DNA from 4 places in the Nonomuraea sp. NPDC049152 genome. Region 3 is predicted to be linked to each of the others. Evidence: riboswitches for the same ligand, from Rfam matches in the RefSeq annotation. Region 3 holds a riboswitch; each other region holds the start of a gene.
The links. Region 3 has a riboswitch for cyclic di-AMP ahead of AB0B45_RS26900 (hypothetical protein). Riboswitches for the same ligand answer to the same signal wherever they lie in the genome.
Positions count from the first base shown of each region.

Region 1: another riboswitch for cyclic di-AMP. It lies ahead of AB0B45_RS01845 (C40 family peptidase); the one in region 3 lies ahead of AB0B45_RS26900 (hypothetical protein).
Region 2: another riboswitch for cyclic di-AMP. It lies ahead of AB0B45_RS13350 (CHAP domain-containing protein); the one in region 3 lies ahead of AB0B45_RS26900 (hypothetical protein).
Region 4: another riboswitch for cyclic di-AMP. It lies ahead of AB0B45_RS30850 (NlpC/P60 family protein); the one in region 3 lies ahead of AB0B45_RS26900 (hypothetical protein).

Region 1 is NZ_JBEZDO010000001.1:383,002-390,135, reverse strand. It holds gene AB0B45_RS01855 (NlpC/P60 family protein) at 1-516, shown strand, start outside; gene AB0B45_RS01850 (LysR family transcriptional regulator) at 480-1,385, opposite strand; cyclic di-AMP (ydaO/yuaA leader) riboswitch at 1,707-1,849, shown strand; gene AB0B45_RS01845 (C40 family peptidase) at 1,872-2,429, shown strand; gene AB0B45_RS01840 (hypothetical protein) at 2,500-3,315, shown strand; gene AB0B45_RS01835 (M48 family metallopeptidase) at 3,312-4,535, shown strand; gene AB0B45_RS01830 (glycosyltransferase family 4 protein) at 4,660-5,748, shown strand; gene AB0B45_RS01825 (hypothetical protein) at 6,127-6,330, opposite strand; gene AB0B45_RS01820 (DUF4097 family beta strand repeat-containing protein) at 6,327-7,121, opposite strand.
Region 2 is NZ_JBEZDO010000006.1:16,285-23,418, forward strand. It holds gene AB0B45_RS13340 (SDR family oxidoreductase) at 1-540, opposite strand, end outside; gene AB0B45_RS13345 (hypothetical protein) at 1,127-1,249, opposite strand; gene AB0B45_RS13350 (CHAP domain-containing protein) at 1,409-2,116, opposite strand; cyclic di-AMP (ydaO/yuaA leader) riboswitch at 2,132-2,266, opposite strand; gene AB0B45_RS13355 (hypothetical protein) at 2,397-2,837, shown strand; gene AB0B45_RS13360 (Gfo/Idh/MocA family oxidoreductase) at 2,818-3,777, opposite strand; gene AB0B45_RS13365 (aldo/keto reductase) at 3,870-4,694, opposite strand; gene AB0B45_RS13370 (hypothetical protein) at 4,764-5,732, shown strand; gene AB0B45_RS13375 (DUF6716 putative glycosyltransferase) at 5,729-6,898, shown strand; gene AB0B45_RS13380 (alpha-2,8-polysialyltransferase family protein) at 7,027-7,134, opposite strand, start outside.
Region 3 is NZ_JBEZDO010000015.1:205,088-212,221, reverse strand. It holds gene AB0B45_RS26910 (DeoR/GlpR family DNA-binding transcription regulator) at 1-590, shown strand, start outside; gene galT (galactose-1-phosphate uridylyltransferase) at 587-1,648, shown strand; cyclic di-AMP (ydaO/yuaA leader) riboswitch at 1,715-1,855, shown strand; gene AB0B45_RS26900 (hypothetical protein) at 1,904-2,812, shown strand; gene AB0B45_RS26895 (cytochrome P450) at 2,889-4,124, shown strand; gene AB0B45_RS26890 (hypothetical protein) at 4,153-4,344, shown strand; gene AB0B45_RS26885 (DinB family protein) at 4,354-4,860, shown strand; gene AB0B45_RS26880 (M50 family metallopeptidase) at 4,863-6,161, opposite strand; gene AB0B45_RS26875 (response regulator transcription factor) at 6,302-6,910, shown strand; gene lanKC (class III lanthionine synthetase LanKC) at 6,988-7,134, opposite strand, start outside.
Region 4 is NZ_JBEZDO010000019.1:132,072-139,205, reverse strand. It holds gene AB0B45_RS30865 (NADP-dependent oxidoreductase) at 1-231, opposite strand, end outside; gene AB0B45_RS30860 (helix-turn-helix domain-containing protein) at 319-738, shown strand; gene AB0B45_RS30855 (LuxR C-terminal-related transcriptional regulator) at 950-1,165, shown strand; gene AB0B45_RS30850 (NlpC/P60 family protein) at 1,240-2,283, opposite strand; cyclic di-AMP (ydaO/yuaA leader) riboswitch at 2,289-2,436, opposite strand; gene AB0B45_RS30845 (amino-acid N-acetyltransferase) at 2,711-3,280, shown strand; gene AB0B45_RS30840 (RDD family protein) at 3,367-4,734, shown strand; gene AB0B45_RS30835 (RDD family protein) at 4,832-5,329, shown strand; gene AB0B45_RS30830 (Lsr2 family protein) at 5,720-6,052, shown strand; gene AB0B45_RS30825 (ATP-dependent Clp protease ATP-binding subunit) at 6,366-7,134, shown strand, end outside.

The DNA of each region.
Region 1 (7,134 bases), on a different contig from region 3:
GGCGCGCTCACCGAGGCGGACAAGCTGCGCGACGACGTCAAGTCGGAGAAGGACAAGATCCTCGAACTGGTCAAGGAGCAGGAGAAGCTGCTGCGCAAGCTCGGCGCCTACAAGGTGGGCAACCCGAACAGCACCGGCCTCAAGTACACCGGCTCCGCCTCAGGCAACGCCGCCTCCGTGCTCAGCTTCGCCTACGCGCAGATCGGCAAGCCGTACCAGTACGGCGGGACGGGACCCGGCGGCTGGGACTGCTCGGGCCTGACGCAGGCCTCGTGGCGGGCAGGCGGCGTGTCGCTGCCGCGCACGACCTGGGAGCAGTGGGCGTGGGGCGCCAAGCGCAGGGTCTCCCTCGACTCGTTGCAGCCCGGCGACCTCATCTTCAGCTCCGGTCTCGGACACGTGGGCATCTACGCGGGCGGCGGCAAGATCGTGCACGCGCCCCAGACGGGTGACGTCGTGAAGGTCGTCCCGATGTCCTCCTACGGCGGGCGGCTCGTCGGCGCCATCCGCCCGTAGTTCTCGCTCAACTCGCGCAGCACCCCCAGGTAGGCGCTCACTGCGGGCGGGCGGCCCGGCGAAGGCAGGAAGACCGCGCTGATCCGCCTGGCGGGCAGCCGCGGCGACGGCTCCACCAGCCTGATGTCGGCGCGTACGGCCCTGCCCGCGATCGACGGGTAGAGCATCACGCCGACGCCTGCCGCCACCAGGCCCTGACGGCCGTTCCAGTCGTCGCACAGGTGGTTGACCCTCGGCGCGCCGCCCATCGCGGCCGCCAGCTCCGCGATCGGGCCCAGGCAGTCGGGGTGGGTGCCGTCGACCCATGGCTCGGCGGCCAGGTCGGCCAGCCGTACGCGCTCGGCCGCCGCCAGCGGATGCCCGGCGGGCAGGGCGACCAGCAGCTCGTCCTCGAACAGGTCGAGCACCTCGAGCCCCGGCTCGGGCGCGCGATCCCACGAGGTGCGCAGGGCGACGTCGATCGTGCCCTCCAGCAGGCCCTCGCCGCCGACGGTGAGGGAGAGCTCGACGGCTGGGCGCGCCGCGGCGAAGCGGCGGAAGCTCTCGGGCACGAACCAGGTGGCCGCGCTGGGGAAGGCGGCGACCCTGACGCTGCCTGCCTCCGCCGTGGTGAAGGCCCGCAACCTGGTCTCGAACAGGCTCATCCCGTTGAGCACGGCCTCGGCCTGCTCGAGGGCCGCCAGGCCCGCCTCGGTCGGCTGGACGCCTCTGGGACGGCGGTGGAAGAGCGTGACGCCGACGCGGCGTTCGAGCGTGGCGATCTGCCTCGAGACGGCGGGCTGGGTCATTGACAGGGCCTCGGCCGCTCCCGAGAACGAGCCGCGCCGTCCGACCTCCAGCAGGACGCGCAACGCCCACCCATCAAGCATGCGAAGGCCCTCTTTTCGCTGATGTTACGGGTGTGACTGAAGTGACAGATGGGACCTGACAAGTCGGCATTTATGCAAGTGTGAGTAGGGTCACATTCGAATAACGAAACACTTCGTGGAGCAGCGGATCCTGTTCTGACAAGTATGGGTTAGTGATCTTGACATCTTTACTCCGGCTTTGCCTGCCGTTGGGCATCCGGGTACCTTCTCGCTTCGCGGCGACCAAGCCATGGCGCAGGCAACGTCCACCGGCCCCGATGTGGCCGGTGTGCACGCATAAAGATCCGCTGGTCGCCGCGCCGAGCCCCCAGACAGGCGTGCGCGGTCGACCTGCCGAGTCCGTGCGGCATGGAGCACGGAGCCGGGGAACCACGTTCCTGGGGTGAATCCGGCCTGAAGGCCGGAAGGGCGACTTCCACGCCCGAACCCGTCAGCTAACCCGGTAGGCATTCGTGGAAGTCCCAAGGAGACGTTCTGTCTACCCCCTTGAAGAAAACCCGTCTGTCCTGCCTTGCCCTGAGCGGCGTCGTGGCGGCGATGGGAGGAGTCGTCCTCCACGCACCCACGGCACAGGCGACCGTGACCGTGAAGGCGGTGACCGCCGTGAGAACGGTGAGCGCCGTGAAGACGGCCGCGGCGTCGACGTCCAAGGCGAAGCGGCAGACCAGAACCGCTCGGCAGAGGGTGAAGGCCACCAAGGCCGTCACCATGGCGAGAAGGCAGCTCGGCGACCCCTACCGCTTCGGCGGCACGGGACCGGGCGCCTTCGACTGCTCAGGACTGGTCCAGTACGCCTGGGCCAAGGCCGGCATCAAGATCCCGCGCGTGACGTACAGCCAGTACGCACGCATCAAGAAGAAGGTCACGTGGAGCAACCTCAAGCCAGGTGACCTGATGTTCTTTCGCGGGAAGGGCCACGTGGGCATGTTCGTCGGCCACGGCCGGATGATCCACTCGCCGAGCACAGGCAAGACCGTGCGGATCGAGAAGCTCAACGGCTGGCGCAAGGCCTCCTTCGCCGGCGCGGTTCGCCCCGGCGCCTAGCCGGACGTCCAGAGCCCCGTCCATCCCCCCTCGGACGGGGCTCTGGCCTGTCCGGGCTAGCATCGCAGCCGTGGTGACCCGCAGAACGCTGCTGGCGGCCGCGCTGGCCTGCCCGGTGATCTGCACGGTGGCGGGGTCGGCGGGGCGGTGGCTGCCGCCCGCGGCCAGAGGACTGTGGGAGTCGGGCGTCACCGTGGCGTACGGCAAGCGCTCGCTCGTCGTCGGCCACCACGCCGAGGCCGCCCTCCTCCGCGACCTCGCCTCCAGGGCCGACACGGCGGCACTCACCGTCTCCACCGTCCTGCGGCGTGCCGTACGGCCGCTGGTGTTGATGCCCTCGACCACCGCGGAGGCGGCCGCGCTCGCGGGCACGGGACCCGTGGAAGGTCTCGCCGCGCTGGCCTCGGCGGGCCGCGTGATCGTCCTGCCCGGCGCCTTCGCGCGGCTGACGCCTGTCGGCCGCGACGTCGTCCTCACCCACGAGCTCACCCACGTGGCCGCCGGAGCCGAAGGCCGGCCGGTGTGGCTGCGGGAGGGCTTCGCCGACTACGTCGGCTACCTGCGCTCCGGGCTCGGCACGCCGGTCGCGGCGGCGGAGCTGACGGCCGAGGCACGCGCGGGCCGGCTCCCCTCCTCGCTGCCCGCCGACGCCGACTTCGCGCCGGGCTCGCCACGGCTCGCACAGGTCTACCAGGAGGCGTGGCTGGCCTGCCGCCTGATCGCCACCAGGTACGGCAGGCAGGCGCTCGTCGACCTCTACTATCGGGCTGCCGGAAAGGATCTCGGCCAGGCGCTGGAGCCACTGGGCCTGTCGGTCCGCACGCTCGCCGCGCACTGGCGGGAGTATGTCCGGAACGAGCTGACCGACGTGGGGGGAAACCGATGAGGTGGCTGGACCGGCGGGCGGGCATCGCGCTGGTGGTGCTCGGAGTGGCGATCCTCGCGGTCGTGGCGCTCACCACGCCATGGGACCTCATGCGGGACGGTCCCTCCGTACCACCCGATCCCGCACGGGACTTCACCGCCGCCCAGATCGCCCGTTCCCGCGCCTTCGACGCGGCCACCAGCGCGCCCGCCTACCTGTCGCTCGGGCTGACCATCGTGTTCGCGGGGCTGCTCGTGGCCACGCCCCTCGGCGAGCGCCTGCTCGGCAGCCTCAGGGGGCCGTGGTGGCTGCGGGTCATCCTCGGCGTCGTCGTGCTGACCGCCGTCGTCGAGCTGCTGCGCTGGCCGCTCGGCGTCTGGTACGAGACCGAGCTGCGCGCCTTCGGGCTCTCCACCCAGAACTGGGGGAGCTGGACGGGCGACAGACTGAAGGGCATCGGCGTGCGCGTGGCGCTGCTGTCCGTCATCGTGCTGGTGATCGTCGGTCTGGCCAGGCGCTTCAAGAGCTGGTGGGTGCCCGCGGCCGTCGGCGCGTTCGTGCTGACGGTGGGCGCCTCGTTCATCTATCCCATCGTCTTCGAGCCGCTCTTCAACGACTTCACCTCGATGCCCGCGGGACAACTGCGTACCGACCTGCTCGACCTGGCCGAGCGCGCCGACGTACCCGTCGAGGACGTGCTCGTCGCCGACGCCTCCCGCAGGACCACCGCGCTGAACGCCTACGTGTCGGGGTTCGGCGCCACGCGCAGGATCGTCGTCTACGACACGCTGCTCGCCGCGCCGGAGAAGGAGGTGGAGCTGATCATCGCGCACGAGCTGGGGCACGCCAAGTACAACGACGTGCTCAACGGCACGCTCGTGGGCGGGCTCGGCGCCGCCTTCGGGGTGGTGCTGCTGTTCTGCCTGGCTCCGCTGTGGCGGCGGCCGCTCTCGGATCCGCTGACGGTAGGCGCCATCATGGGCTTCCTGTCGCTGGCGACCGTGCTGTCGGGGCCTGCCCAGAACGTCGTCAGCCGTCAGATCGAGGCCAGAGCCGACCTGCACGCGCTCGACCTCACCCGAGACCCTGAGACGTTCATCTCCATGCAAAAGCGGCTTGCCATTACCAACATTTCGGACTTGTCGCCTGATGTCGTGGAATATGTGCTTTATGCCTCGCACCCGACCGCACCGCAGCGCATCGCCATGGCCCGCTCATGGGAGCTCATGAACGCCCCGTGAGCGGGCCCGGTCCCGTGACCACGGTTCTCCCTGTGACCAGGGCTCTTCGTGTGACCATGGTTCGTTCCGCACGCGGGATTTCCCGCCTTGTCCTCGGGTTCGGCCCGGCGGCCAGGGTTCGCCCATGACCAGGGTCCTCGTCGTCACGAACGACTTCCCTCCCCGGCCGGGCGGCATCCAGTCGTTCGTGCACGGGCTCGCGCTCCGCACCCCCTCCGTCCTCGTCTACGCCTCACGGTGGCGCGGCTGTGAGGAGTTCGACCGGCGGCAGCCGTACCCGGTCGTCAGGCACCCCACCTCACTCATGCTTCCCACGGTGGCCGTGGCTCGAAGGGCGGCCAGGCTCGTGGCCGCCCACCGCGCCGACACCGTCGTCTTCGGCGCCGCCGCCCCGCTCGGCCTCCTCGCCCCCAGCCTGCGCGCCGCCGGAGCGCGCAGGATCGTCATGCTCACCCACGGGCACGAGTCCTCGCCGCTCTTCCGCCCGCTGATGCGGCGGATCGGTGCCCACGCCGACGTGGTCACCTACCTGGGGTCCTACACCCACGCCAGGCTCGCAGGGGTGGTGCCTCCCGCCAAGCTCGTACGGCTCACGCCAGGCGTCGACCCGTCCCTCTTCCACCCGTCGGTGGATGCAGCGGACCTGCGGCGGTCGCTCGGACTCGACAGCAGGCCCGTCGCGGTGTGCGTGTCCAGGCTCGTGCCACGCAAAGGACAGGACCAACTGATCAGGGCGTGGCCACTGGTGCTGAGGGCCGTCCCCTCCGCGGTGCTGCTCATCGTGGGCGGCGGGCCCGACCGCCGTCGGCTGGCCCGCATGGCCGCGCCCCTCGGGGAGTCGGTGCGGTTCACCGGGGTCGTGCCTCCTTCGCTGCTTCCCTCGTACTACGCGGTGGGCGACGTCTTCGCCATGCCGTGCAGGACACGGCTGGGCGGGATCGACGTCGAGGGGCTGGGGATCGTGTTCCTCGAAGCCTCCGCGACCGGACTGCCCGTCGTCGCGGGCGCGTCCGGTGGGGCTCCCGACGCGGTGCGGCACGGGGAGACCGGGCTCGTGGTCGACGGCAGGTCGGTGGACGAGGTGGCGGGGGCGCTGATCGACCTGCTGGGCGATCCCGAACGGGCCAGGAAGATGGGGGAGCGGGGCAGGGAGTGGGTGTCGAGCGAATGGGACTGGCAGCACGTCGCCTCCCGCTTCCGCACCCTCCTGTGACCGCTCCACCTCACCGGACCTTCGAGGCTGCCCCGGGTGAATCGCGGACCGGACGGGGCCTGCGCGGCATCGAGATCGAAGGGATCCTGCTCGATGCACGGGAATGGGCGCGTTGGATAGGGAACGGCCGGCCTGCTGGAAGGCGGTCCATCCGGTGGGACGTGCCGAGTGGGGTCGCAAGGCGGCTGCCGGAGGAGACACGTGGCCTGGTCGCTCGATATTGGTCGAGTGTGACGGGTCCGAGGGGCTCGGTCGGGTTGGTCCGGTGGAGGGGGTGGGTCCGGGGGGCTCGGCGAGGCGGCGTGGGGCGTTTGGAGAGGTGGTTGGGATCGGTGGGGTGGAGCGGGGCGGGTGCGGTGGGGTCTGGCCCCGTGAGGGTCAGTGGGAAGGGGAGGGGTGGATCCGCGATGGGCGGGATGGGTCGATGGAGTCGGCCAGGCGGTGCAGGCCGAGCGCCATCGTGTGACGGATGGTGCCTCGGTGGGAGGCCCGGTGGGCGCGCAGCGCGGCCAGGCGCTCGGCCTCCGCGACGCGGTCCTGGTGCACGGACTGGGCGTACAGGTGGCACATCTGGTCGTTCATCGGGAACCCTCCGCTCTGACGATGGAAATGTCGCCGCTCAGCGTGCGAGCGCGTACCTCGACGGCGCTGACGCCCTCGGCCGGCTCTCCTGACTGCTGCAGCTCGGACCTCACCCGCCCGGACAGCGACGAGACGTCGAGCCACGCCGCCGACCCCTTGGGGATCGCGATCGTGATGTCACCGGAGGCCGTCTTCGCGGTCACCTTGCCGTGCCCGATGCCGCCGACGTCCAGGCTCCCTGACGCGGTGCGACTGTTGACGTCGCCGCCCGCGTGACCGATGACGGTGTCGCCGGAGGCGGTGACGACGGTGGTGGTGCCGTGGACAGTGCCGAGCCGGACGGACCCGGAGGTGGCGTCGATGACCGCGTCGTTCTCGACGACGTCACATCTGACGTCACCCGAGGCGGCCTTGACGTCGATCCTGCTCGCGTGTGCCACGTCGACGTCACCTGAGGCGCAGTTGACCTTCACGTCGCCCCACTGTCCTGTGGCCATGACGTCGGCCGCCGCCGTGATCACCCGCAGGTTGGACCGGGTGGGCAGGGCGATGGTGACGTCGAGCGAGGGCGTCCTGCGGAGTCGCTGCCGGTCGGGAGCCTTGACGGTGATCAGCCCTTCGGTGTGCTCGATGAGGACGTCCTGCGCGTACTCGACGTCGGTCGTGCTGCCGGGGTCGCCGGGCCGTACCTCGACGTGGGTGTCATCGCGGTCGGACGCGGTGACCCGCAGGTGGCCTGCGGGGAAGTCGACGCGTACGGAGACGGGATCGGGTGTGGGAAAAACGGGCATGACGAAACTCCAT
Region 2 (7,134 bases), on a different contig from region 3:
CGTGATACCGCGCCCGCCGAGCTCGTTGGCCAGTGACGGGGCCATGGACTCCAGCGCCGCCTTGCTGATGGTGTAGCCGATCTGTGTGGAGACCGCGAACCGGCTGGCCGTCGAGCCCATGTTGATGACGCGGCCGCCATGGTTCAGCAGCGGCAGCGCGCGCTGGATCACGAAGAACGGCGTGCTGACGTTGATCGTGAGCAGCCTGCCGAACTCCTCCTGGGTGACCTGCGAGATCGGGTTGCCCGAGCCGATGCCCGCGTTGTTGACCAGGATGTCCAGCCCGCTCCCCGCCAGTCCCGCGGTCAGGCCCTCGAACAGCCGGTCCACCGCGCCGTCCTCGCCGAACCGGGCCCGTACGGCGAACGCCCGGCCGCCTGCCTCCTCGATCCGCGCCACGGTCTCCTTGGCGGCGGCGTCGTTGCCGCCGTAGTGGACGGCGACCAGGGCGCCCTCGGCGGCCAGCCGCAGCGCGACCGCCCGGCCGATTCCCCGCGATCCACCCGTCACCAGCGCTGTCTTGCCGGTCAGAACGTCCATCTCCGCTCCTCGCTCAGTTGGCTGGTCCTCGGCGGATCCAGCGATGGCTCAACAGTCGCGGCGGCGGCTCACCGTACGCTCACCGACGGCTCACCGGCCCAGGACTTCACCGGCTGAGGAGTTCACCGGGCTGAGGGGCTTGCCGGGCCGAAGGGCTTGCCGGGCTGAGAGGCTCGCGGGCTGAAGGGCGTGGCAAGGGGGAGGGCGCCCGAGGGGTGGTTTGGAGACCGGGGGTGGCTTGCTTGGGGGAGCGGGGGGTGGTTTGGGGGCCGGGGGTGTCGCCGCCTCGTGGGTCGATGGCTCCGGAACGCGGGCGGCACCGTTGGGCGAGCCTCGGAGACCTCGGTCGGGGATGAAGCCCAGGGGCCACCGGACGTCGGGCCGATGAGGAGGCCGCCCTATCTGGCGGTCCCGCCAGGTGGCGGTGCCGTGTCTGGCGGTTCTGGTCAGGTCCCGCTGCCCCTGCCTGGTGGGTCTGGCCAGGTCGCCCGCGTGAACTCTGCGATCGGCAGGGCGGACGCCATGGCGGCCACGGCGAGTTGCCGGGCGTGTGTCTCGTGAACACGGAGCCAGGCGGCCGTAGGCGTCAGGGGGTGTCGGGAAGGAAGGTGTTCCGCATCCGTCCGCCGGCGTTGTTCACCAGGGGCTCGACGGGACCGAACACCTTCTCCGCGTGGTGGAACAGGGGGGTGGTCGCGGTGGGATCCATGAGGTCGGCCTTCAGGCTGTCCGCCTGCCCGGCGAGGGCTTGGCGGCGGCGGATCCGACCCCGTGGTGGGCCCCGGTCACCGAAGGGACGCGCCCGCTGAATCGTGTATCGGTCAACGGGCCATCCTGGCAACGGGGCCTGGGGGGTGTGAACGGATTGTCAGCTGGAGTAGTTGGGGTAGCCGTACCCGACGACCTGCGAGGTCGGACGGACGCGCTCCTCGACCGCTCCGTTGCCGGTGTTGCCCTCGACCGTGGTGATCGTGCCGTCGCCGTTGCCCTTCTGGACGAAACCGACGTGGTTGATGTCGTCGAGGGCCTTGCTGCCGCTCCAGGAGAAGAAGACGACCGCTCCGGGCTTGGGCGTCTGGCCCCAGCGCTTGTTGGCCTTGAACCACTTGGCGTGGGCCACGGTGTAGGCGTCCCAGCCGACCTGGGGGCGGGCGCCGGTCTGCTCGCCGACCCAGGAGACGAACATCGCGCACCACGCGGCGTTGGCGTAGGCGCGGACGTTGCCGCCGTCCCTGGCGACGGTCTCCCTGGCGCGCTGCGAGTTGACGTACCAGTTCTGGAACTTGGTGCCACCGCCGGCGGAGTTCTCCCTGATGCCGATCTGCTTCTTGGCCTCGGCGAGGACGGCGGCGGCGGACGGCATGGCCTTGGCCTGGGTCGTGCTGGTGGTGCTGACCTTGCCCGCGTCCTCCTTGGGAGCGTTGGCGAGGGCGGCCACGCGCGGGCCGTCGGCAAGCGGGAGCTTGTCGGCCTGGGCGATGTGGCTGGGTACGAGCGAGCCGGCGATGACGACTGCGCCGAGCGCGGCATGCGCGTAGTTGAGCTTCGGGGCACGGCTACGGCTGTGCTTTGCCATAAGAAGGGGAACTCCTTGCTAGCTTCCTGCCGCTTACCGGGTTAGCTGACGGGTTCGGACGCGAAGCTGCCCTACGGCACGGTGTGCCGATTCACCCCAGAGAGATTGGGTCCCCGGTTCCGCATGGAGCGGATTCAGCGGTCACAGGTGAACCTGTGATGATTGCAATGTCTGGCTATGTCCGGATTGCCCGGTTTATGCCTTGAGTGAGCCTAAGGTAATACATGAGGCAAGTAGCTTACAAATTGATAAAGGTCTGGCGATCATCTACGGTCGGGTCATGTCGCCACAGGACCTGTTCAACAGGGGGCTGCTGGAAGACGGACACCGTCCGGACGAAGCCCGGCGATGGTATCTGCTGGCGGTCGAATCCGGTCATCCGGCGGCCGCCCAGCGGGCGGCCTTCAACCTGGCGCTGATCGAGGACGAGAGCGGTCATCTCGACGAGGCCCGCCACTGGTACGGCAGAGCCGCCACGCCCAGGGCGATGTTCAACCTCGGCGTCCTGGAGGACTGCTGCGGGAACACCGATGCGGCGCGCCGCTGGTACAGCAAGGCCATCGAATCGGGCCACGCGGAAGCGGCCCCGCGCGCCATGTTCAACCTGGGCCTGCTGGAGGACAGGGAGGGCCGCTCCGCGCGGGCACGGGCCCACTTCCGCATGGCCGCGGGCTCAGGGCACGAGGAGGCCGCCGCCCGCGCTAACGAGCGCCTAGCCTGATCCGCGCGTCCTCCAGCATCCGCATCATCGCCAGGCTCTCGTCCAGCGGCATGATCGCGCTCTCCGTCCTGCCCTCGGCCAGCGCCAGGCGCACCTCGCGCACCTCCTCGGCATAGCCGTTCATGGCGGGGTCGAGGACGAGTTCCTCAGGCTCCACGCCCGGCCCGGACAACAGGATCCGCTGCGGCGCCCAGAACGGCGCGGCGATGTCGGCCCGCAGCCCCGTCCCCACCACGGTCGCGGTGTTGGCCAGCGGGCTGAGCAACGACGTGTCGAGCAGCGCCCGTGCCCCGCCCTCGTAGGTCAGCAGCGCCCCCACCTCGGCGTCCACGCCCGAGGGACCGAGCGAACCTGTGAGATGCGTCTCAGCCGGCTCGCCGAGCAGGAGCTGCGCCAACCCGAACGGGTAGATCCCCAGGTCGAGCAGGACTCCGCCACCGAGCGCCGGGTCCCACAGCCGATGCCGTTCCTCGTACGGCATGACGAACCCGAACGACGCGTGCACCGAGCGCAGCGCCCCGAACCGCTCCTCGGCCAGCAGCCCCCTGATCAGCGGGTTGAAGCGCATCCACATGGCCTCCATGAGGAACACGCCCGCCTGCCTGGCCAGCTCCACCATCCGCTCGGCGTCGGCCAGGCTCGCGGTGAGAGGTTTCTCACACAGCACCGCCTTGCCCGCCGCGATGGCCGCCTCGGCCACCTCCAGGTGCTGCGCGTGCGGCGTGGCCACGTAGACCACGTCCACGGCCGGGTCCTGGCACAGCCGCGCGTAGGAGCCGTAGGCCGAGTCCGCGCCGAGCGTCGCCGCCAGCTCGGCCGCCCTGCCCTGGTCGCGGGAGCCCACCGCGGCCACCCGCATGCCGGGCTCCGCCGCGATCACCGCGCCGACCGTCCTGGCGATCCCGCCGGTGGCCGCGATTCCCCAACCCAAGTCACGCATGAGAGTCCTCTCTGTCGGCGATCGATCTTCCCATCACCTCGGACACGCGTACGGCCCGCGCCTGGGGGCGCAGGCCGTACCCGGTGGGCGGTTCAGCCCATCCAGTTGAAGGTGGCGGGGTCGGGGCCGAGGCGCGTGCCCTTGTTCAGCGCGCCGATCGCCGCCATGTCCTCCGCGTCGAGGGTGAAGTCGAAGACGTCGATGTTCTCCCTGATCCGCGAAGGGGTGACCGACTTGGGGATCACCACGTTGCCGAGCTGGATGTGCCAGCGCAGCACGACCTGGGCCGGCGACTTGCCGTGCTTGTGGCCCAGCGTGGCCAGCGCGGGGTCGTCGAGCAGCCCTCTGCCCTGGCCGAGCGGGCTCCACGCCTCGGTCAGGATGCCGTTGGCCTCGTGGAAGGCGCGCAGCTCGGCCTGGGGGAAGTTGGGGTGGAGCTCGATCTGGTTGATCGACGGGATGATCTCGGTCTCGTTCATCAGCCGCTCGAGGGTCTCGATCGTGAAGTTCGAGACGCCGATCGCGCGGACCTTGCCGTCCTTGTAGAGCCGCTCCATCGACTTCCACGCCTGGACGTACTTGTCCTGCGCGGGGACGGGCCAGTGGATGAGGTAGAGGTCGAGATGGTCGAGGCCCAGCTTCGACAGGCTCGTCTCGAAGGCCGCCTCGGCCTTGTCGTGCTCGTCGTTCCACAGCTTGGTGGTGATGAACAGTTTCTCGCGCGGCACGCCCGAGCGGGCGATCGCGCGGCCGACCCCCTCCTCGTTGTAGTACAGCTTGGCGGTGTCGATGCTGGTATAGCCGGCCTCGATCGCGCTGGACACGGCTCGCTCCGCCTCGTCGTCGGGGACCTGCCAGACGCCGAAGCCGAGTTGCGGTATCTGAACACCGTCGGTGTTGAGCAGCAGCGAGTTCATGTTCATGCCTCCATTGTTCACTCCGCGTTAGCTGGCGCTTCGAGTGGGCGTCCTAGCGTTGCGCGTGTCGTGAACGAACAGGAATCCGTGGCCTGGGTGGAGTCGCCACTACAGATGCTCTGCGCCGTCGAGGCCCACCACGCCGGGCTGCTGGGAGACCGGACGCTGGTGGTGCCGCGCGCCGGGCTGCGCCCGCTGGCGGCCACCAGGCGTGAGCTGGTCAGGCTCGACCTGCCAGAGGGGCTCGAGCTCGCCCAGCCCAGCGAGCGCATGCCCCGCAGGCTCAACGCCGTCGGCGACGCCTTCTCCGGGAGGGTCCAGCTGCGCTGGGTCACGATCCGTCCGGGCCGCGTCGTGATCGTCGACGACGGCCTGGCCACCATCAGGCTGCTCGAACTGCTGTCGGCCCGCCCCGTCAAGCCGCTGCTTCGGGCCCGCGCCACCCCGAGCACGTGGCGGAACACCCTCGGCCTGTTGGCCGCTCGCAGGCTGCGCGGCACCGCCCGCAAGGGCGCGCTGTCGGTCTTCACCGCCCTTCCCGTGGAAGGCGGGCTGGCAGAGGCCGTCCGGCAGGCGGGCGTCGGGCTGGAGCGCCATGACTTCGCCTGGCTGCGTGAGCAGCCGATGAGCGCGCCGGGCCCCTCCGAGCGGACCGTCGTGCTCGGCACCTCCCTGGTCAGGAACGGGCTGGTGCACCGCGAGCACTACCTGCGCTGGCTGACGGGGCTGGCCGCGGAGGAGCCGCTGGCCTACTACCCGCACCGCCGCGAGGACCCCGTCGACCTGGCCATCATCCGTGAGCGGCCGGGCATCACCGTCCACGCCCCCGGCGTCCCCGCCGAGCTGACGCTGCGCGGCCTGTCCGCCGGGCAGCGCGTGGTCAGCCTTCCCTCGACCGCGATCAGCTCGCTGCGGGTGCTGCTCTCCCCGCGCGGCGTCGCCGTCGAGCCCGTGCACGTGCCCGACGACTGGTGGACCAGCCGCGCGGCGCCTTCCCTCCGTTCCCACCTGCAGATGTTCACGGGAGTGCCCAGTTGAAGGTCCTGGCCCTGGCCGATTCCGACTCGTACCTGAAGTGGGCGGCCAGCCTCCTGGACGACCTGCCTCCCGACTGCGTGACGGAGCTGGCGGTCGTGCGCACCCCGATCACCCCCTCGCCCGAGCAGATCGCCGCCGCGGTCGCGGGGACCAGGGCCTCGGCCGTCCCCGTCCTGTCGGCCAGAGCACTCAGGCGTACGGCGGAGCGGATACGTCCCGACGCGATCCTCGTGGCGTGCACGGGCCCCGTCGTGGACGTGCTGGTCGCCGAGGTGTTCGACGGCCTGCGGCCCAGGCCGGTCTTCGTCACCGGGCTGCCCGGCATCTCGGTGCCGGCGACGGAGAAGGCGTGGCTGTTCCGCAGCGGCTGCGACCTGTTCGTCGTCCACAGCGGCAGGGAGGTCGCCGAGTTCGGTGAGCTGGCCGCACGCCTCGGCGGCGGCGGCGCGCTCGGCCTGGCCAGGCTGCCCTTCCTGCGCGACGTCCCCACTGTCGACGGCGGCGACCGCGTGGTCTTCGCCACCCAGGCCAAGGTGCCGGGGCGGCGCGAGGACCGCGAGCTGATCCTGCGTTCCCTGGCCGCGCTCGCCGCCGCCCGGCCCGACCTCGACGTCGTGGTCAAGCTGCGGGCACTGGAGGACGAGCGGCAGACGCACAACGAGCGCTACCACTACCAGCGGCTGTGGCGGGAGCTCGGCCTCGAAGGGGCGGTCAGGTTCGCGGCAGGACCGATGCACGAGCACCTGGCCCAGGCCGCGGGGTTCGTGACCGTCAGCTCCACCGCCGCCTTGGAGGCGATCGCTCAAGAGGTGCCGCTGCTGGTCCTGTCGGACTTCGGGGTGAGCGCCGAGATGATCAACCTGGTGTTCGAGGGCAGCGGCGTCCTCGGCACGCTCGACGAGGTGGCCGGCGGCGCGTTCCGCTCGCCGTCGCCCGAGTGGTGCGCGGAGAACTACTTCCACCCCGCCGGCCGCAGCGACTGGGTGGCGCTGCTCACCGCGCTGGTCATCGGGCCGCGCATGCCGGCGCGCTCCCTGCTCGACGGGCCCGAACACGTGGCCGCGCGACGTCGCGCCCGCCTGCGGGTGGAGGTGCCGCCCCAGGTGCTGCGGGCCGGCTACCGCGCCAAGCGCAGGGTCCGCCGCTACATCAGGTCGTTCACCTGACCCCAGCGCGTGCCCGACCGAGACGGGTCCCGCACCGCACCACGCCCGCTCTCTCGCCTCCACCGCGCGAGGCGGGAGACCGGACGTGGCGCGGTCTCCCGCCTCGCGGTGGAGGGGACGGGGGCGGGTCAGCCGAGGGTGCGGGACAGGCGGCGGCGGATACGGCTCAGCGTGCCCGGCCGTTCCCCCTCCGGCAGGAGCCCGATCGCCCCCAGCCGCTGCCGCTTGAAGTACCG
Region 3 (7,134 bases):
CCGAGGAGCCGGGTTTCGCCGCCAAGTCGATGCGTCAGCAGCCGGAGAAGGACGCGATCGCCCGCAGGGCCGCCACGCTTGTCCACCCCGGCACCGCCGTCGCGCTGTCGGCGGGCACGACCACGTGGACGCTGGCCCACCACCTGGTCGACGTGCCGGACCTGACCGTCATCACCAACTCCGTCCCCGTCGCCGACGTCTTCCACCGCAGCCCGCGCGCCGACCGCACGGTCGTGCTGACCGGCGGCGTCCGCACGCCCTCCGACGCCCTCGTCGGGCCCGTCGCCGTCGCGGCCATCAGACGGCTGCACGTCGACACGCTCTTCCTGGGCGTGCACGGCATGAGCACGCGAGCGGGGTTCACCACGCCGAACCTGCTGGAGTCGGAGACCGACAGGGAACTGGTCGCCTCCGCGCACCGGCTGGTGGTCCCCGCCGACCACACCAAGTGGGGCACGGTCGGCATCAGCACGATCGCGGAGCTGTCGGAGGCCGACGTCGTCATCAGCGACGCGAACCTGCCGGAGGAGGCTCGCGCGGAGCTGGCCGAGCGGGCGGGAGAACTGATCATCGCGGAGGACACGAAGTGAAGCGCACCATCGCGCACATGGCCGACGGCCGAGAGCTGATCTACTTCGATCGGCGCGACGACGCCGACAGGAGCGCGATCGACGAGCGCGAACTGCCGCCCAGGCCCGTCGCCTCCGAGTTGCGCTACGACCCGCTCACCGAGGAGTGGGTGGCGATGGCGGGCCACCGGCAGACCCGTACCTTCCTGCCTCCGGCCAGCGAGTGCCCGCTGTGCCCGTCGAAGCCCGGCATGCCGACCGAGATCCCCGCTTCGGAGTACGACGTGGTCGTCTTCGAGAACAGGTTCCCGAGCTTCTCCACCCATCTGGGTTCCTACACCGACCCCGGCGGCCTGAGCGAGGTGCGTCCCGGCGTGGGGCGCTGCGAGGTGGTCTGCTTCACCTCCGACCACGACTCGTCCTTCTCCGCGCTCCCTGACGACCAGGTGGAGCTGGTCATGGAGGCCTGGGCCGACCGCACCGCCGAGCTGTCGGCCATCCCCGGCGTGGAGCAGGTGTTCTGCTTCGAGAACAGGGGCGCGGAGATCGGCATCACCCTGGCCCACCCGCACGGCCAGATCTACGCCTACCCCTACGTGACCCCGCGCACCCGCCAGCACCTGGCGGCCGCGGCCCGTCGGCCGAACCTCTTCGCCGACGTGCTGGCCGCGGAGCGCGCCGGCGAGCGCGTGGTCGCCGGCAACGAGCTGTGGACCGCGTTCGTGCCCGCCGCCGCCCGCTACCCGTTCGAGGTCCACCTCTACCCGCACCGCCAGGTGCCCGATCTGGCCGCGCTCACCCAGGAGGAGCGCGCCGCCTTCGGCCCCGTCTACACCCGCGTGCTGCGGGCGCTCGACGGGCTGTTCGGCGTGGTCATGCCGTACGTCGCCGCGTGGCACCAGGCTCCCGTACGGCAGGGCCGTGACCTGGCGTATCTTCACCTGGAGCTGTTCAGCATCCGCCGGGCCCCGGAGAAGCTCAAGTACCTCGCGGGCTCGGAGTCGGCGATGGGCGCGTTCGTCAACGACGTGCTGCCCGAGGAGGCCGCGAGACTACTTCGATCACAGGTAGATCACTAATTGATGTCCGCTTGAACTCGCATTACCGGACATTTACTACTAATATCCCCTTTCACCGGCTTTCACAGCCGTTACATGCCTAATCCCGGGCGCGTTGCCCGGGAACCGGGGACCCACCAAGAACCTGGGGTGTATCCACGCGAGTGGTAGGGCCGCATCTCCCGCCCGAACCCGTCAGCTAACCCGGTCGGCAGACGGAGAGGATCGTTCGTGGCGTCCCCCACGTCTCGTTTCGCATGCGGCTTTCTTGCCGCGTTGTCCCTCGTAACCGGTTCGGCGACCGCGGCCTCGGCTGCCTCCAAGCCGTCCGAACCCGCGTTGCGGGCCGAGCTGAAGCAGCTCAACTCCAAGGTCGACAAGCTCATCGAGAGCTACAACGCCAAGCGCGTGTCGCTGGCCGAGGCGCGGAAGGCCGCCGAGAAGGCGAAGGAGCGGCTGGCGACGGCCGAGCAGACCCTGACCAGGGCAGAGACCGAAGCCTCCAAGATCACTGAGATGCGTTACCAGGCCGGCACCCCCGACCTGCCGACGCTGCTCTACACCCCCGACCTCACCACCTCCGCACTGCTCGAGCAGATGAGCGCCGAGCAGGACGCCGTGGTCAAGAGCGTCGCCGCGGCCCGCGACACCAAGAAGCAGGCCGCCGCCGACGCGCTCGCGCTCGCCGACCGGATCAAGACGGAGACCGACCAGGTCGCCGACGACCGGAAGGAGGCCGAGGGCATGATCAAGGACATCGAGAAGAAGCTCCAGAAGCTCGTGCCGACAGGTCCGGGGCGCAAGAGCGACGGCAGCTGGGCGCCCGAGCTGCCCACGGGCTCGGAGAACATCACGCCGCGGACCACGCTCATGCGCGACACGATCAAGAAGACGTTCGCGCTGCCGTTCGAGGTGGGCTGCTACCGGTCGGGCGGCAGCGGAGAGCATCCGCTCGGTCGCGCCTGCGACTTCATGATGAGCTCGGGCGGCGCCACACCGACGGCCGTCAACAGGGCGCTCGGCGACCAGGTCGCCGCGTGGGCGCTGAAGAACCAGAGCCGCCTGGGCATCAAGTACGTGATCTGGCGGCAGCGGATCAACAGTGGCAGCGGCTGGCGTGCCATGTCCGACCGCGGCAGCGTCACCGCCAACCACTACGACCACGTGCACATCTCGATGAACTGATCCTTGCAGGGGGTCGGCGGCGGGCGTACGTTTGACTCGATGACCAGATTCCTCCTTCCGGTCACGAGAGGCGCTCATGAAGACCGTCAACCTGATGGATCCCGGCCTGCTGACCGACCCCTTCAGCGGCTTCGCCGAGCTCAGGGAGGAGGCGCCCGTCCTCCACGCCTCCTTCCCCGGGCAGGACACCCCGATCTGGCTGGTCACCCGGTACGACGACGTGAAGACCGTGCTGAGCGACCACCGCTTCGTCAACGACCCCGGCAACGTGCCGGGCGCCGACGTCTCCAACCTGCGGGAGAAGCTCACCCAGGCGAGGGGCGTCCCGCCCGAGTACGCCGTCTACCTCACCCGCGGCATCCTCGACCTCGACGGCGAGGACCACCTCAGGCTGCGCAGGCTGGTCTCGCGCGCCTTCACCGCCAGGCGCGTCATGGAGCTGCGGCCGCGGGTGGAGGAGATCAGCGCCGCCCTCCTCGACGCGCTGCCGACCGACCGCGTCGTCGACCTCGTCGAGGAGTACGCCTACCCGCTCCCCATCACCGTCATCTGTGAGCTCGTCGGCATCCCCGAGGCCGACCGGGCGCAGTGGCGGGCGTGGGGCGCCCGCATGACCACCATGGAGCCTGGCGCCCTGGTCGAGCCGCTCATCGGCATCGTCGACCACATCCGCGACCTCATCCCCCGCCGCCGCGCCGAGCCCGCCGACGACCTGCTCACCGGGCTGATCAGAGCCCACGACGAGGACGGCGACCGCTTCACCGACACCGAACTGGTCACCATGGTGCTCACGCTCGTCCTCGCGGGCCACGAGACCACCGCCCATCTGATCGGGAACGGGACCGCGGCCCTGCTCACCCATCCCGACCAGCTCGCCAGGCTCCGCGCCGAGCCCTCGCTGATGCCGCGCGCCGTCCACGAGCTCATGCGCTGGTGCGGCCCCGTCCACGGCACGCGCCTGCGCTACGCGGCCGAGGACGTCCAGCTCGGCGGCACGGTGGTCAAGCAGGGCGAGCCCGTGATGGCGGTGATCGTGAGCGCGAACTTCGACCCGCGCAGGTTCGGCGACCCCGACCGGCTCGACATCGCCCGCGAGCCCGACAGCAGGCGCGAGGTCCACGTGGGCTTCGGACACGGCCTGCACTACTGCCTGGGGGCGGCGCTGGCCCGCCAGGAGGGCGAGGTGGCCTTCAGCGGGCTGCTGTCGCGCTTCCCTCGACTGCGCCTGGCGGTGGCTCCGGAGAAGCTGGAACGGCAGCTCCTGCCCATGTCGTGGCGGCTGGCCGGCCTCCCCGTGCTGCTGGACGGCTGACCGCGTCCTGCGCCCCGGCGGCGCGCTGGTGTTCTACGGCGTGCACCCCTGCTTCAACGGCCCGCAGATCCAGAACCGCGACGACGGGACGCTGATCATCCATCCCACCTACCGCGTGCCGGGCTGGCACGAGGCGGCGCGGTGGTGGACTCCAGGGGGCATCAGGTCGCGCTTCGGCATGCGGGGAACGGTCGGCGTCACTCCTCCAGCGGGTCCATAATCACTCGTTATGACAGAAACCCGCATCAATACCCCGTTCGTAGCAGACGAGCGGGACATGCTCGACGCCTGGCTCGACTGGCACCGCGAGACGCTCGCGATCAAGTGCGAGGGCCTGACCGACGACCAGTTGCGCGAACGGTCGGCGGCCCCGTCCACGCTGTCGCTGCTCGGCCTGGTACGCCACATGGCCGACGTGGAGCGCGGCTGGTTCCGCAGGCACCTCATGGGCGAGGACGTCCCCCGCCTCCACTCGACGCCCGACCAGCCCGACGACGCCTTCGACGACATCGCCACGATGACGGGCGAGCAGGCGTTCGCGGCCTGGCGCGGCGAGATCGCCTACGCCAGGAAGGTGTCGGCCGGCCTCCCCCTCGACACGATCGGCAAGACGCTGCGCCACGGCCACGAGGTGTCCCTGCGCTGGATCATGGTGCACATGATCGAGGAGTACGCCCGCCACAACGGCCACGCCGACCTGCTGCGTGAGCGGATCGACGGCGTGACGGGCGAGTGACCTCAGCCGGACAGCTTGATCGGGTTGACCAGGTCGGCATAGACGAGCAGGCCCGCCATCACGATCATCACCATGGCGAGCGCGTATGTCAGCGGTAGCACCTTCGCGATGTCGACGTAGCCGGGCTCGGGCCGCCGCAGGACGCGGGCGTAGGCGCGCTTGAGCCCCTCCCACAGACCGCCGGCGATGTGGCCGCCGTCGAGCGGCAGCAGCGGGATCAGGTTGAACATGCCGATCGCCAGGTTGAACCCGGCCAGCAGGTTGACCAGCTCGAAGAGCTTGTCCTTGACCGGCAGGCCGGAGGCGGCGATCTCGCCGCCGATGCGCCCCGCCCCGACGACGCCGATGGGCCCGTTGGGGTCGCGCTCCTCGCCGGAGAAGGCGGCGTTCCACACGCCGACCATCCGCTGCGGCAGGTTGACCAGCGACTCGGCCACGTGGCCCGTCAGCGTGGCCATGTAGCCGATCACGGTGCCGAAGCTCTGCTGCTCGTAGATCCTGGTGGCCTGGACGCCGAGGAAACCCTCGCCCTTGGTCTTGGCGGTGGGGTCGTCGACGGCTTCCCTGCTGATGAGCGTGACGTTGAGCGTCATGGGCCTGCCGTCGCGGACGATGCCGACCGTGACGGGGCCAGGGCCGTTCTTCCTGATCTTCTGGGTCGCCTCTTCCCAGTCGGCGACCTTGACGCCGTTGAAGGCGACGATCCTGTCGCCCGCCTTCATGCCCGCCTTGGCGGCGGGCGTCGGCTGGTCGCCTGCCGCGCAGACCGTGCGGGTCTGGCCGTGGGGGATGACGCAGGCGTTGGTGTCGGGCGAGACCACGGGCGACAGGCCGGGTAGGCCGATGCCGACGAGCAGGATCGTGAACAGCACGAAGGCCAGCACGAAGTTCATCAGCGGGCCGCCGAACATGATGATGACCTTCTGCCACCACTTCTTGCGGTAGAAGACGCGGTCCTCGTCGCCGGGGCCGACCTCCTCCTGCGCGACGTCCCTCGCGGTGTCGATCAGACCCTGAAACGGTCCGGTCGAGGCCCTTCGCAGCTTGGTCGGGTCGTCGCCGGGGCGGGGCGGCAGCATGCCGATCATCCGGATGTAGCCGCCGAACGGGATCCACTTCATCCCGTACTCCGTCTCGCCCTTCCGCCTCGACCACATGGTGCCGCCGAAGCCCACCATGTACTGCGTCACCTTGACGCCGAACAGCTTGGCGGGAACGAGGTGACCGATCTCGTGGAGGGCGATGGAGGCCATCAGCCCGAGCACGAAGATGACGATCCCCGCGATGTAGAGCCAGATCATCTACGCGCGCTCCATGGCTGAGGAGAAGGTCCGACACGCCCAGACTAGTCGAACAATCCAATGCTGAACGGCTTGCGCGCCCTTTGCGGAATCTGGAGACTGCGTTGACACTGCGCATCCGTCCGATCACTCTAGGAGATGTGTTGCTTCGGATCCTGGTAGCCGAGCACCTCCCGCTGGTGCGGAGGGGCCTGGTCGCCTCGCTCGACGCGGAGGCCGATCTCGAGGTGGTCGCCGAGGTCGGCAGCGGCGCGGGGATCGTCCCCGCGGCTCTGGAGCACGACCCCCACGCCGCCGTCGTCGACCTCGGCCTGCCCGACCTCGACGGCCTGACCGCCGCCGCGCTGCTGCGCGAGCACGCTCCGGGCTGCAGGGTGCTGATCCTCTCCGCCCAGCCCAACCCCGGTCAGGTACGGCGGGCCTTCGAGGCCCACGCGCTGGGCTTCATGAGCCTCGACGTGGCGCCCGAGGCGCTGGCCGAGGGCCTGCGAGCGATCAGCGAGGGGCGCAGGGCCGTCGACTCGGAGCTTGCCGTCGCGGCGCTGGAGTCGGTCGCCAACCCGCTGACCCCGCGCGAGCGCGACGTGCTGAGGGTGGCGGCGGGCGGAGCCCGCTCCACGGAGATCGCCGACGAGCTGTTCCTCTCGGTCGGCACGGTCCGCAATCACCTGTCGCGCATCATGTGCAAGACCGGAGCCCGCAACAGGCTCGACGCGGTCCGCATCGCCAGCGACTCCGGCTGGCTGTAGCGGCTTCCGGCACAGGTGGTGGCCGAGTCCCGGTGGAACCGCGCCGCTCCTACCGGGACTCGGGGCTCTGGGGGCGCTCAGCCGTCTCCGGTGTCCTTCCCCGCGCGCGGCGCGTGCAGGAAGGGAAGCGAGACCGGCTCCTCGTGCAGCACGGCGGCGACGGCGAGGAGCACGCCCGCGGTGCCGGTGGCCAGGTCCATGGACAGGCGCAGCAGCCGTTCGCC
Region 4 (7,134 bases), on a different contig from region 3:
GTCGCCCACCTGGTCGATCACGCCTGCCGCGTCGAAGCCGAGCCCGTAGGAGTCGAGTTCGCGGGCGACGCCGTAGTCGGTGAGCGTTCCCGCCGCGACCGCGAGGTCGAACAGGTTCACACCCGCGGCCGCGACCTTGATCCGCACCTGGCCCTTCCCCGCCTGAGGGATCGGTGCGTCGATGAGCTCGGGAGAGCCTGACCCCCCGATGAGTGCACGCATTGTCGTCATGCCGCCGACGCTAGGGAGTGTTGCTCTCTTCTGGTAAGAAGGCACCTGGAAGTGCGTTACTCACCCGAGGGAGCTCCGTTGGCGACCATGACGGCGGCCGCGCGCCGCGCCGAGGCCAAGCAGGCCTATGACGCCTATATCGCCCAGTGCCCTTCAAGGAAGCTGCTCGACGCTCTTAGCGACAAATGGGTCAGTCTGGTGCTCACCGCTCTTGCCAATGGGTCGATGCGTTACAGCGATCTGGCCAGGATGGTGGCGGGCGTGAGTCAGAAGATGCTGACCCAGACACTTCGCGGGCTGGAAAGGGACGGTCTGGTCTCCAGAACGGTGACCGCGTCGGTGCCCGTGCGGGTCGATTATCGCCTCACACCACTCGGAACGAGCCTGTTGCCACTCATGGCAGCGATCAAGGAATGGGCCGAGAGTCACATCGAGGACGTCGAGCTCGCCCGCGAACGCTATGACGCCCAACTGGACGGCGAACAATCAGGGCGAAATTCCGGATAAGGACAGTTTCCTGTAAGGCGGTTGTGGATCGTTCTGCGCACCACGCGCCATCCGAGTTCTTCATATAGAAACGATCAAGTCAATAGCCGCCGTCAAGCGTCGAGCGAATCGACCTTGACGACCTTTCCCGTATGCGTTTACCGTCTGCGAGACGAGCGGCTTGCTCGGGCCGAGACGTCGCAGGGTTGTGCTGTTGGTGGGAGGGCTCCCGATGGATGTGCTCACCGACGACGGAGTCGTGCTGAGCCAGGATGACCTGGAACTCCTCGCGGAGTTGGCCAAGGGCGTCACGGTCGACCGCGTGGGCAGGACGCTGGAGATCAGCGGCCGCACGGTCCGTCGTCGCCTGCGCGTCATCTGCGACAGGATCGGCGTGGCCACGGCGATCGAGGCGGTGGCCTGGGCGGCGCGCCGAAGACTCATCTAGCCGACGCTGATCGGCGGCGCGGCCGGGTCGGTGGTGTGGACGGGTCCCGCCCAGTCGGCTGCGGACGGTCCCGTCTAGTCGGCGATGCGGACGGCTCCCGCGAACGGCCTGTTGCCGATCGCGGCGATCCGGACGACGTCGCCGGTCTGGGGCGCGTGCACCATCATCCCGCCGCCGAGGTAGATGCCCACGTGATGCAGGTCGCTGTAGAAGAAGACCAGGTCGCCGGGGCGCAGCTGCTCGCGCGTGATGTGGGTGCCGGCCGTCCACTGGTCGCCGGTGTAGTGCGGCAGGCTGATGCCGACGCGCTGGTAGGCGGCCATGACCAGCCCCGAGCAGTCGTAGGAGCCTGGACCCTCGGCACCCCACACGTACGGCTTGAGCTGCTGCGTCAGCGCCCACCGCGCGGCCTCCGCCGCCTTGCCGCTGCCGATGATCGGCAGGTTGACCCTGGTGGCGCGGGTGCCCGGCCGGCCGGCCTCGCCGATCGCCCTCTTGAACAGGCTGCTCTCGACCTTGGCCACCATCGAGGTGATCTTGTCGCGCTTGCCGCCGAGGTCGTCGACGAGCTTCTGGACCTCGGCCAGCCGCGTCTTGGCCGTCGCCTTGGCCTTCTCGGCGGCGGCGATGGAATCGGCGAGCGCCTTGACCTCCTGGCCCTGCTGCTGGTTGAGGGCGAAGGAGGTGGCGGCGGCGTCGAGGAAGGCGTCAGGGTCGGCCGAGTTGGCGAAGGCGAGCCCGTCGGTGAGGCCGCCGGACATGTAGGTGCTCTCGGCCAGGAGGGTGGCCCGCGCCCGCTTGGCGGCCAGGTCGGCCTCGCTGGTGGCCAGGATCTTCTTGGCGTTGTCCGCGGACTTCTTGACGCTCTTGAGCTTCTCGCGCTGGCCGTTGTACTGCTCGGTGAGCGTCTCGATGTCGTTGTGGAGCTTCTCGACGCGCTTGGAGAGCTCCTTGAGCGACGGCTTGGGATCGGCAGTGGCCGAGCCCAGAGGCGTGGTGAGGGCCAGCACGGCCATCGCGGCGCCCACGATCGCGAACCGTTTCCTGTAGGAACCCGGTTCGTGGGGGCGGGCGTGCTCGCCCGCGGACTTCCCCTCGCGGATGCGCCTGCGCTTCACCAACCAGCTCCTCTCGTAGTCGCCGACCGGGTTAGCTGACGGGTTCGGGCCGGAGCAGCCCTACCGAGCGCGAGCTCGGACTCACCCCTTGACGGCTGGTGGCCGCCGGCGGGTCCCCGGCTCCCCGTGTGGGGGATTAGGCGTGTCTCCACGCCTGGCGCGTGGGGGACATCGTCGGTGGACACTAGTGCAAGCAAGGTTCGTGCTCAACCAGAACTGCCAATCCAGTAGAGGAAGCGCATCCGAAGGATCACGGGCAGATCACACAAAAGGCCGATCGACCAGGAGGTTGCAAAGCCTTTACTGAGATTCACGATGGTTTGTCGGGCTTGTCGTGCAGAGATGCGGACTGTGCTCGCCTCGCTACAGAGCGCCATGTGACGGCAGTTAAGGATGGGCCGAAACGGGCTAGGTACGCTGAAGGGCCATGGAGCAGGTCGTCGAGCGCGCAATGCAGGACACCGAGATCGTCGTACGGCGAGCCCGCACGCCGGACGTCAGGTCGATCAGGCGCCTGGTCGACATCTACGCGGGAGCGGGCCGAAAGCTGCTGGAAAAAGCCACGGTCACGCTGTACGAGGATGTCCAGGAGTTCTGGGTCGCCGAGCGCGGCGGCCAGGTCGTCGGCTGCGGCGCGCTCCACGTGCTCTGGGAGGATCTCGCCGAAATTCGCACGGTCGCCGTGGACCCCGCGGTCAAAGGTTCAGGTATCGGTCACCGTATTGTTACCGCGCTGGTGAGAACGGCCCGCGACCTGGGGCTTCGGAGGGTCTTCTGCCTGACGTTCGAGGTCGACTTCTTCACCCGGCATGGCTTCGTCCCGATCCAGGGAACTCCGGTATCGCCCGAGGTCTACGCCGAGTTGCTGGCCTCCTACGACGAGGGTGTGGCCGAGTTTCTCGACCTCGAGCACGTCAAGCCCAACACCCTTGGCAACACCAGGATGCTGCTCCATCTGGAAGCAGTTGACTATGGCGTTGACCAAGAGGAAAGGTGATTGTTGATACTCATGTCGATACGTTGGGCAACAGCAAGCATGTGTCCTGACATGTGCCACATGCGCCATCGAAGCGAGGTGACACGGTGAGCACCGGACAGCCGCCGTATCCGCAGGATCAACCTGATGAGAATTCCGGATACGGTCAGCAGAACGCAGGACGCCCGGGCGAGCAGCCCGATCCTGACGTGACGATCGTCGGCTACCGCCAGGACGGCGGCGGCTACGGTCAGCCGTCACAGGCGCAGCAGCCCGACTACGGTCAGCAGCAGGGCTACGGCCAGCAGCAGCAGGGGTACGGCCAGCAGGGCTACAGCCAGCCCGGCTACGGTCAGCAGCAGGGCTACGGCCAGCAGGCCGCGTCCTCGGGCCAGCAGCCCGGCTACGGCCAGCAGCAGCCTCCCTATGGCCAGCAGCCCTCCTCCTCGGGGCAGCAGCCCTCCTACGGGCAGCCGGACTACGGCCAGCAGCCCGGCTACGGACAGCAGCAGCCCTCCTACGGCCAGCAGCCCGGCTACGGCCAGCAGCAGCCCTCCTCCAGCCAGCAGCCCGGCTACGGCCAGCCGGACTACGGTCAGCAGCAGGGGTACGGCCAGCAGGCCTCCTCGGGCCAGCCGCCGGAGTACGGTCAATCCGGCTCCGGCCAGCAGCCGGAGTACGGTCAGCCCGGCTATGGCCAGCAGCCCGGCTACGGCCAGCCCGCGTCCGGTCAGCAGCCTGGCTATGGCCAGCAGCAGCCCTCCTACGGCCAGCAGCCCGGTTACGGTCAGCAGCCCCAGCAGGGCTACGGTCAGCAGGGCCAGTCGCAGCCCGGCTACGGCCAGCAGTCGCCCTACGGCCAGCAGCAGCCCTACGCCCAGCCCGGCTACGGCCAGCAGCAGCAGCCCGCCTACGGGCAGCCCGGCTACGGCCAGCCGTACGGGGCTCCGGCCGGAGTGCAGCCGCCGGGCGCGCCCGCCCCGCTCGCCGAGTGGTGGCAGCGTCTGGTCGCCCGCATCGTCGACGGCGTGATCTTCGGGATCTTCTGGTTCATCATGAGCGCGATCCTCTTCGCGGTCCTGTTCGCCAGTTACGACATCAACACCGGTGCGACGAGCGGCCTGAGCGCGGGCGTGCTCACGGCGATCCTCGCCGTCATCGCAACACTGTTCTACGTGGGCTACGAGTTCCTGCTGACCAAGTCCAAGGGACAGACTCTGGGCAAGATGGTCATGGGCATCAAGATCGTCCCGGTCGGTGGAACCGTGGGCCCCGGCGGCCTATCCAGCGACGCCGCGATCAAGCGGGCGGCCATCACCTGGGGCGGTGCCATTCTCAACCTGGTGCCGTGGTTCGGCGGGCTTCTCGCGTTCGCCGCGATGGGCGTCAACGCCGCCTCCCAGCTCTGGGACAAGCCGTTGCAGCAGACCTTCGCCGACAAGGTGGCGAACACCGTCGTCGTGAAGATCAAGTAAGGCGATACCTGTAAAACGGGGGTCGGCATGAGGCCGGCTCCCGTTTTCGTGTCCTAGGCCCTGTAATCGCGGTCGGCGGGCGTACAGAATGGGCCTTATGGTCGCGCCGCCGGCGGGAGTGCGGGCCGTACCGGCTGATTGGTGGGAACGGCTCGTCGCGCGAAGCATTGAGGCCCTCGTCATCGGGGTCTTCTATTACATCCTGTTCATCGCGGCCTGGGGTTTGTTGCGGACTGTAGGCCTTCTCGCGGTGTATGGCGACTGGCTGCCGGGGTTGTTGGCCTGGCTCGTCATCGGGCTGGCTTATGCGGGCTATGACTGCCAGGCGCATTACCGGCACCGCCGCACCTTCGGGAAGGTGATCATGAAGATAAGCCTGGCGCCCGCTCCGGGGCGGCGGCTGTCGCTGGTGGATCTGTCGAAACGCGCGATCCTCTATCCGGGGCCCATCGCCCTCCTGGAGATTCCTGGCGCCAATGTCGTCGTGGGAATCCTCGTGTTCGCCGTCGGGCTGTCTATCTTGATCGACAAGCCCTTGCAACGGGGGTTGCATGACAGGTGGGCGGGTTCCTTGGTGATCAAAGACCCTCACTGAAGTGTGCATCTACCGCCAGGAACCGATTTTTCAGGATTTTCCGGGCGATCGGGTAAGAACTCTGGAGAGACTGGCATTAGGCTAGGTGGGACACCCCGCCTGGTGGTCGCCGTCTTTGGGGGCGCTATCGTCGGGGCGGAGAGTCGACAACAGCCGTCCCGCGCCCCGTCGCCGGGCGGCTCGTGCATAAAGGGCGCGTCTCCCACAAACCCCATGAGGCGGAGTGGGGCGGAATGAGCCGCCGGGCGCCGTCCAAACAGGACGGGTCCGCCGGGAACCGGATCTGGCTGAGTTGTCAGAGAATCCGCGAAGCGCTGAATTGTCTCGTCGCCTTTTCGGGTATATGTTTGGCAGGCGAATGAAACAATGCTCCGGGAAAGGATTCCGTAGATGGCCAAGCAGATCCAGGAGATTCTCATCGATGACCTCGATGGGGGCGAGGCCAATGAGACGGTCAGCTTCGCCATTGACGGAGCGTCCTATGAGATTGACCTCAGCGACGTTAACGCCAAGAAGCTGAGGGACGCGCTGACGCCTTTCGTCTCGTCCGCTCGCAAGTCGGGCGCCGTTGCCGCCCGTCGCCGGGTGCGCGGAGGCGCACGTTCGATGAGCCGTGAGAAGAGCTCCGAGATTCGGCAGTGGGCGAAGGCCCACGGCCTCCAGGTCAGCGAGCGCGGGCGCATCTCCTCCGCGATCGTGGAGAAGTACGAAGCAGCGCACTGACATCATGCGCTTATGCCGATCGCCTAGAACCCCGGAGATCGCCATAAGCGCATGATCGTGTTTGCCCGTGAAAACCCGGGCGTGTCGTGCGGGCGATGGCCCGCGCGCTAAACGTCGTTCGCTTGCGGCGTATCGGGAACACAGCACCCCCAGTAGGTAGTTGGATGGAGGGTGAACGCCCTGCTCTCGGGGAACGTCTCTGCTATAGAGCGTGTCAGCGGCAAGAGGCATGGTTCGCCGAGCCAGGGCTAGCATGCGGGAGGACGGGACCGGATTTACCGGCCTGACTGACCGCTCTGTGAGGAGCGACGAGATGTTCGAGAGGTTCACCGACCGAGCAAGGCGGGTTGTCGTCCTGGCCCAAGAAGAGGCCAGGATGCTCAACCACAACTACATCGGCACTGAGCACATTCTTCTTGGTTTGATCCATGAAGGTGAGGGCGTAGCCGCCAAGGCTCTGGAGAGCCTCGGCATCAGCCTTGAGGGTGTGCGTCAGCAGGTCGAGGAGATCATCGGCCAGGGCCAATCGGCTCCGTCGGGGCACATTCCGTTCACCCCGCGGGCCAAGAAGGTTCTTGAGCTGTCGCTCCGTGAGGCTTTGCAGCTGGGTCACAACTACATCGGCACCGAGCACATCCTGCTCGGGCTCATCCGCGAGGGTGAGGGTGTGGCAGCCCAGGTGCTGGTCAAGCTTGGAGCCGATCTCAACCGTGTCCGGCAGCAGGTCATCCAGCTGCTCCACGGCTACCAGGGCAAGGAGCCGGCCGCCGCGGGCGGCCCGCAGGAGTCCGCGCCTTCCACCTCCCTGGTGCTCGACCAGTTCGGCCGCAACCTGACCCAGGCGGCCCGCGAGGGCAAGCTGGATCCGGTCATCGGCCGTGAGAAGGAGATCGAGCGGGTCATGCAGGTCCTCTCCAGGAGGACCAAGAACAACCCCGTTCTCATCGGCGAGCCCGGCGTCGGCAAGACCGCCGTCGTCGAGGGCCTGTCGCAGAAGATCGTCAAGGGCGAGGTCCCCGAGACGCTGAAGGACAAGCAGCTCTACACGCTTGACCTCGGCGCGCTGGTGGCTGGATCCCGCT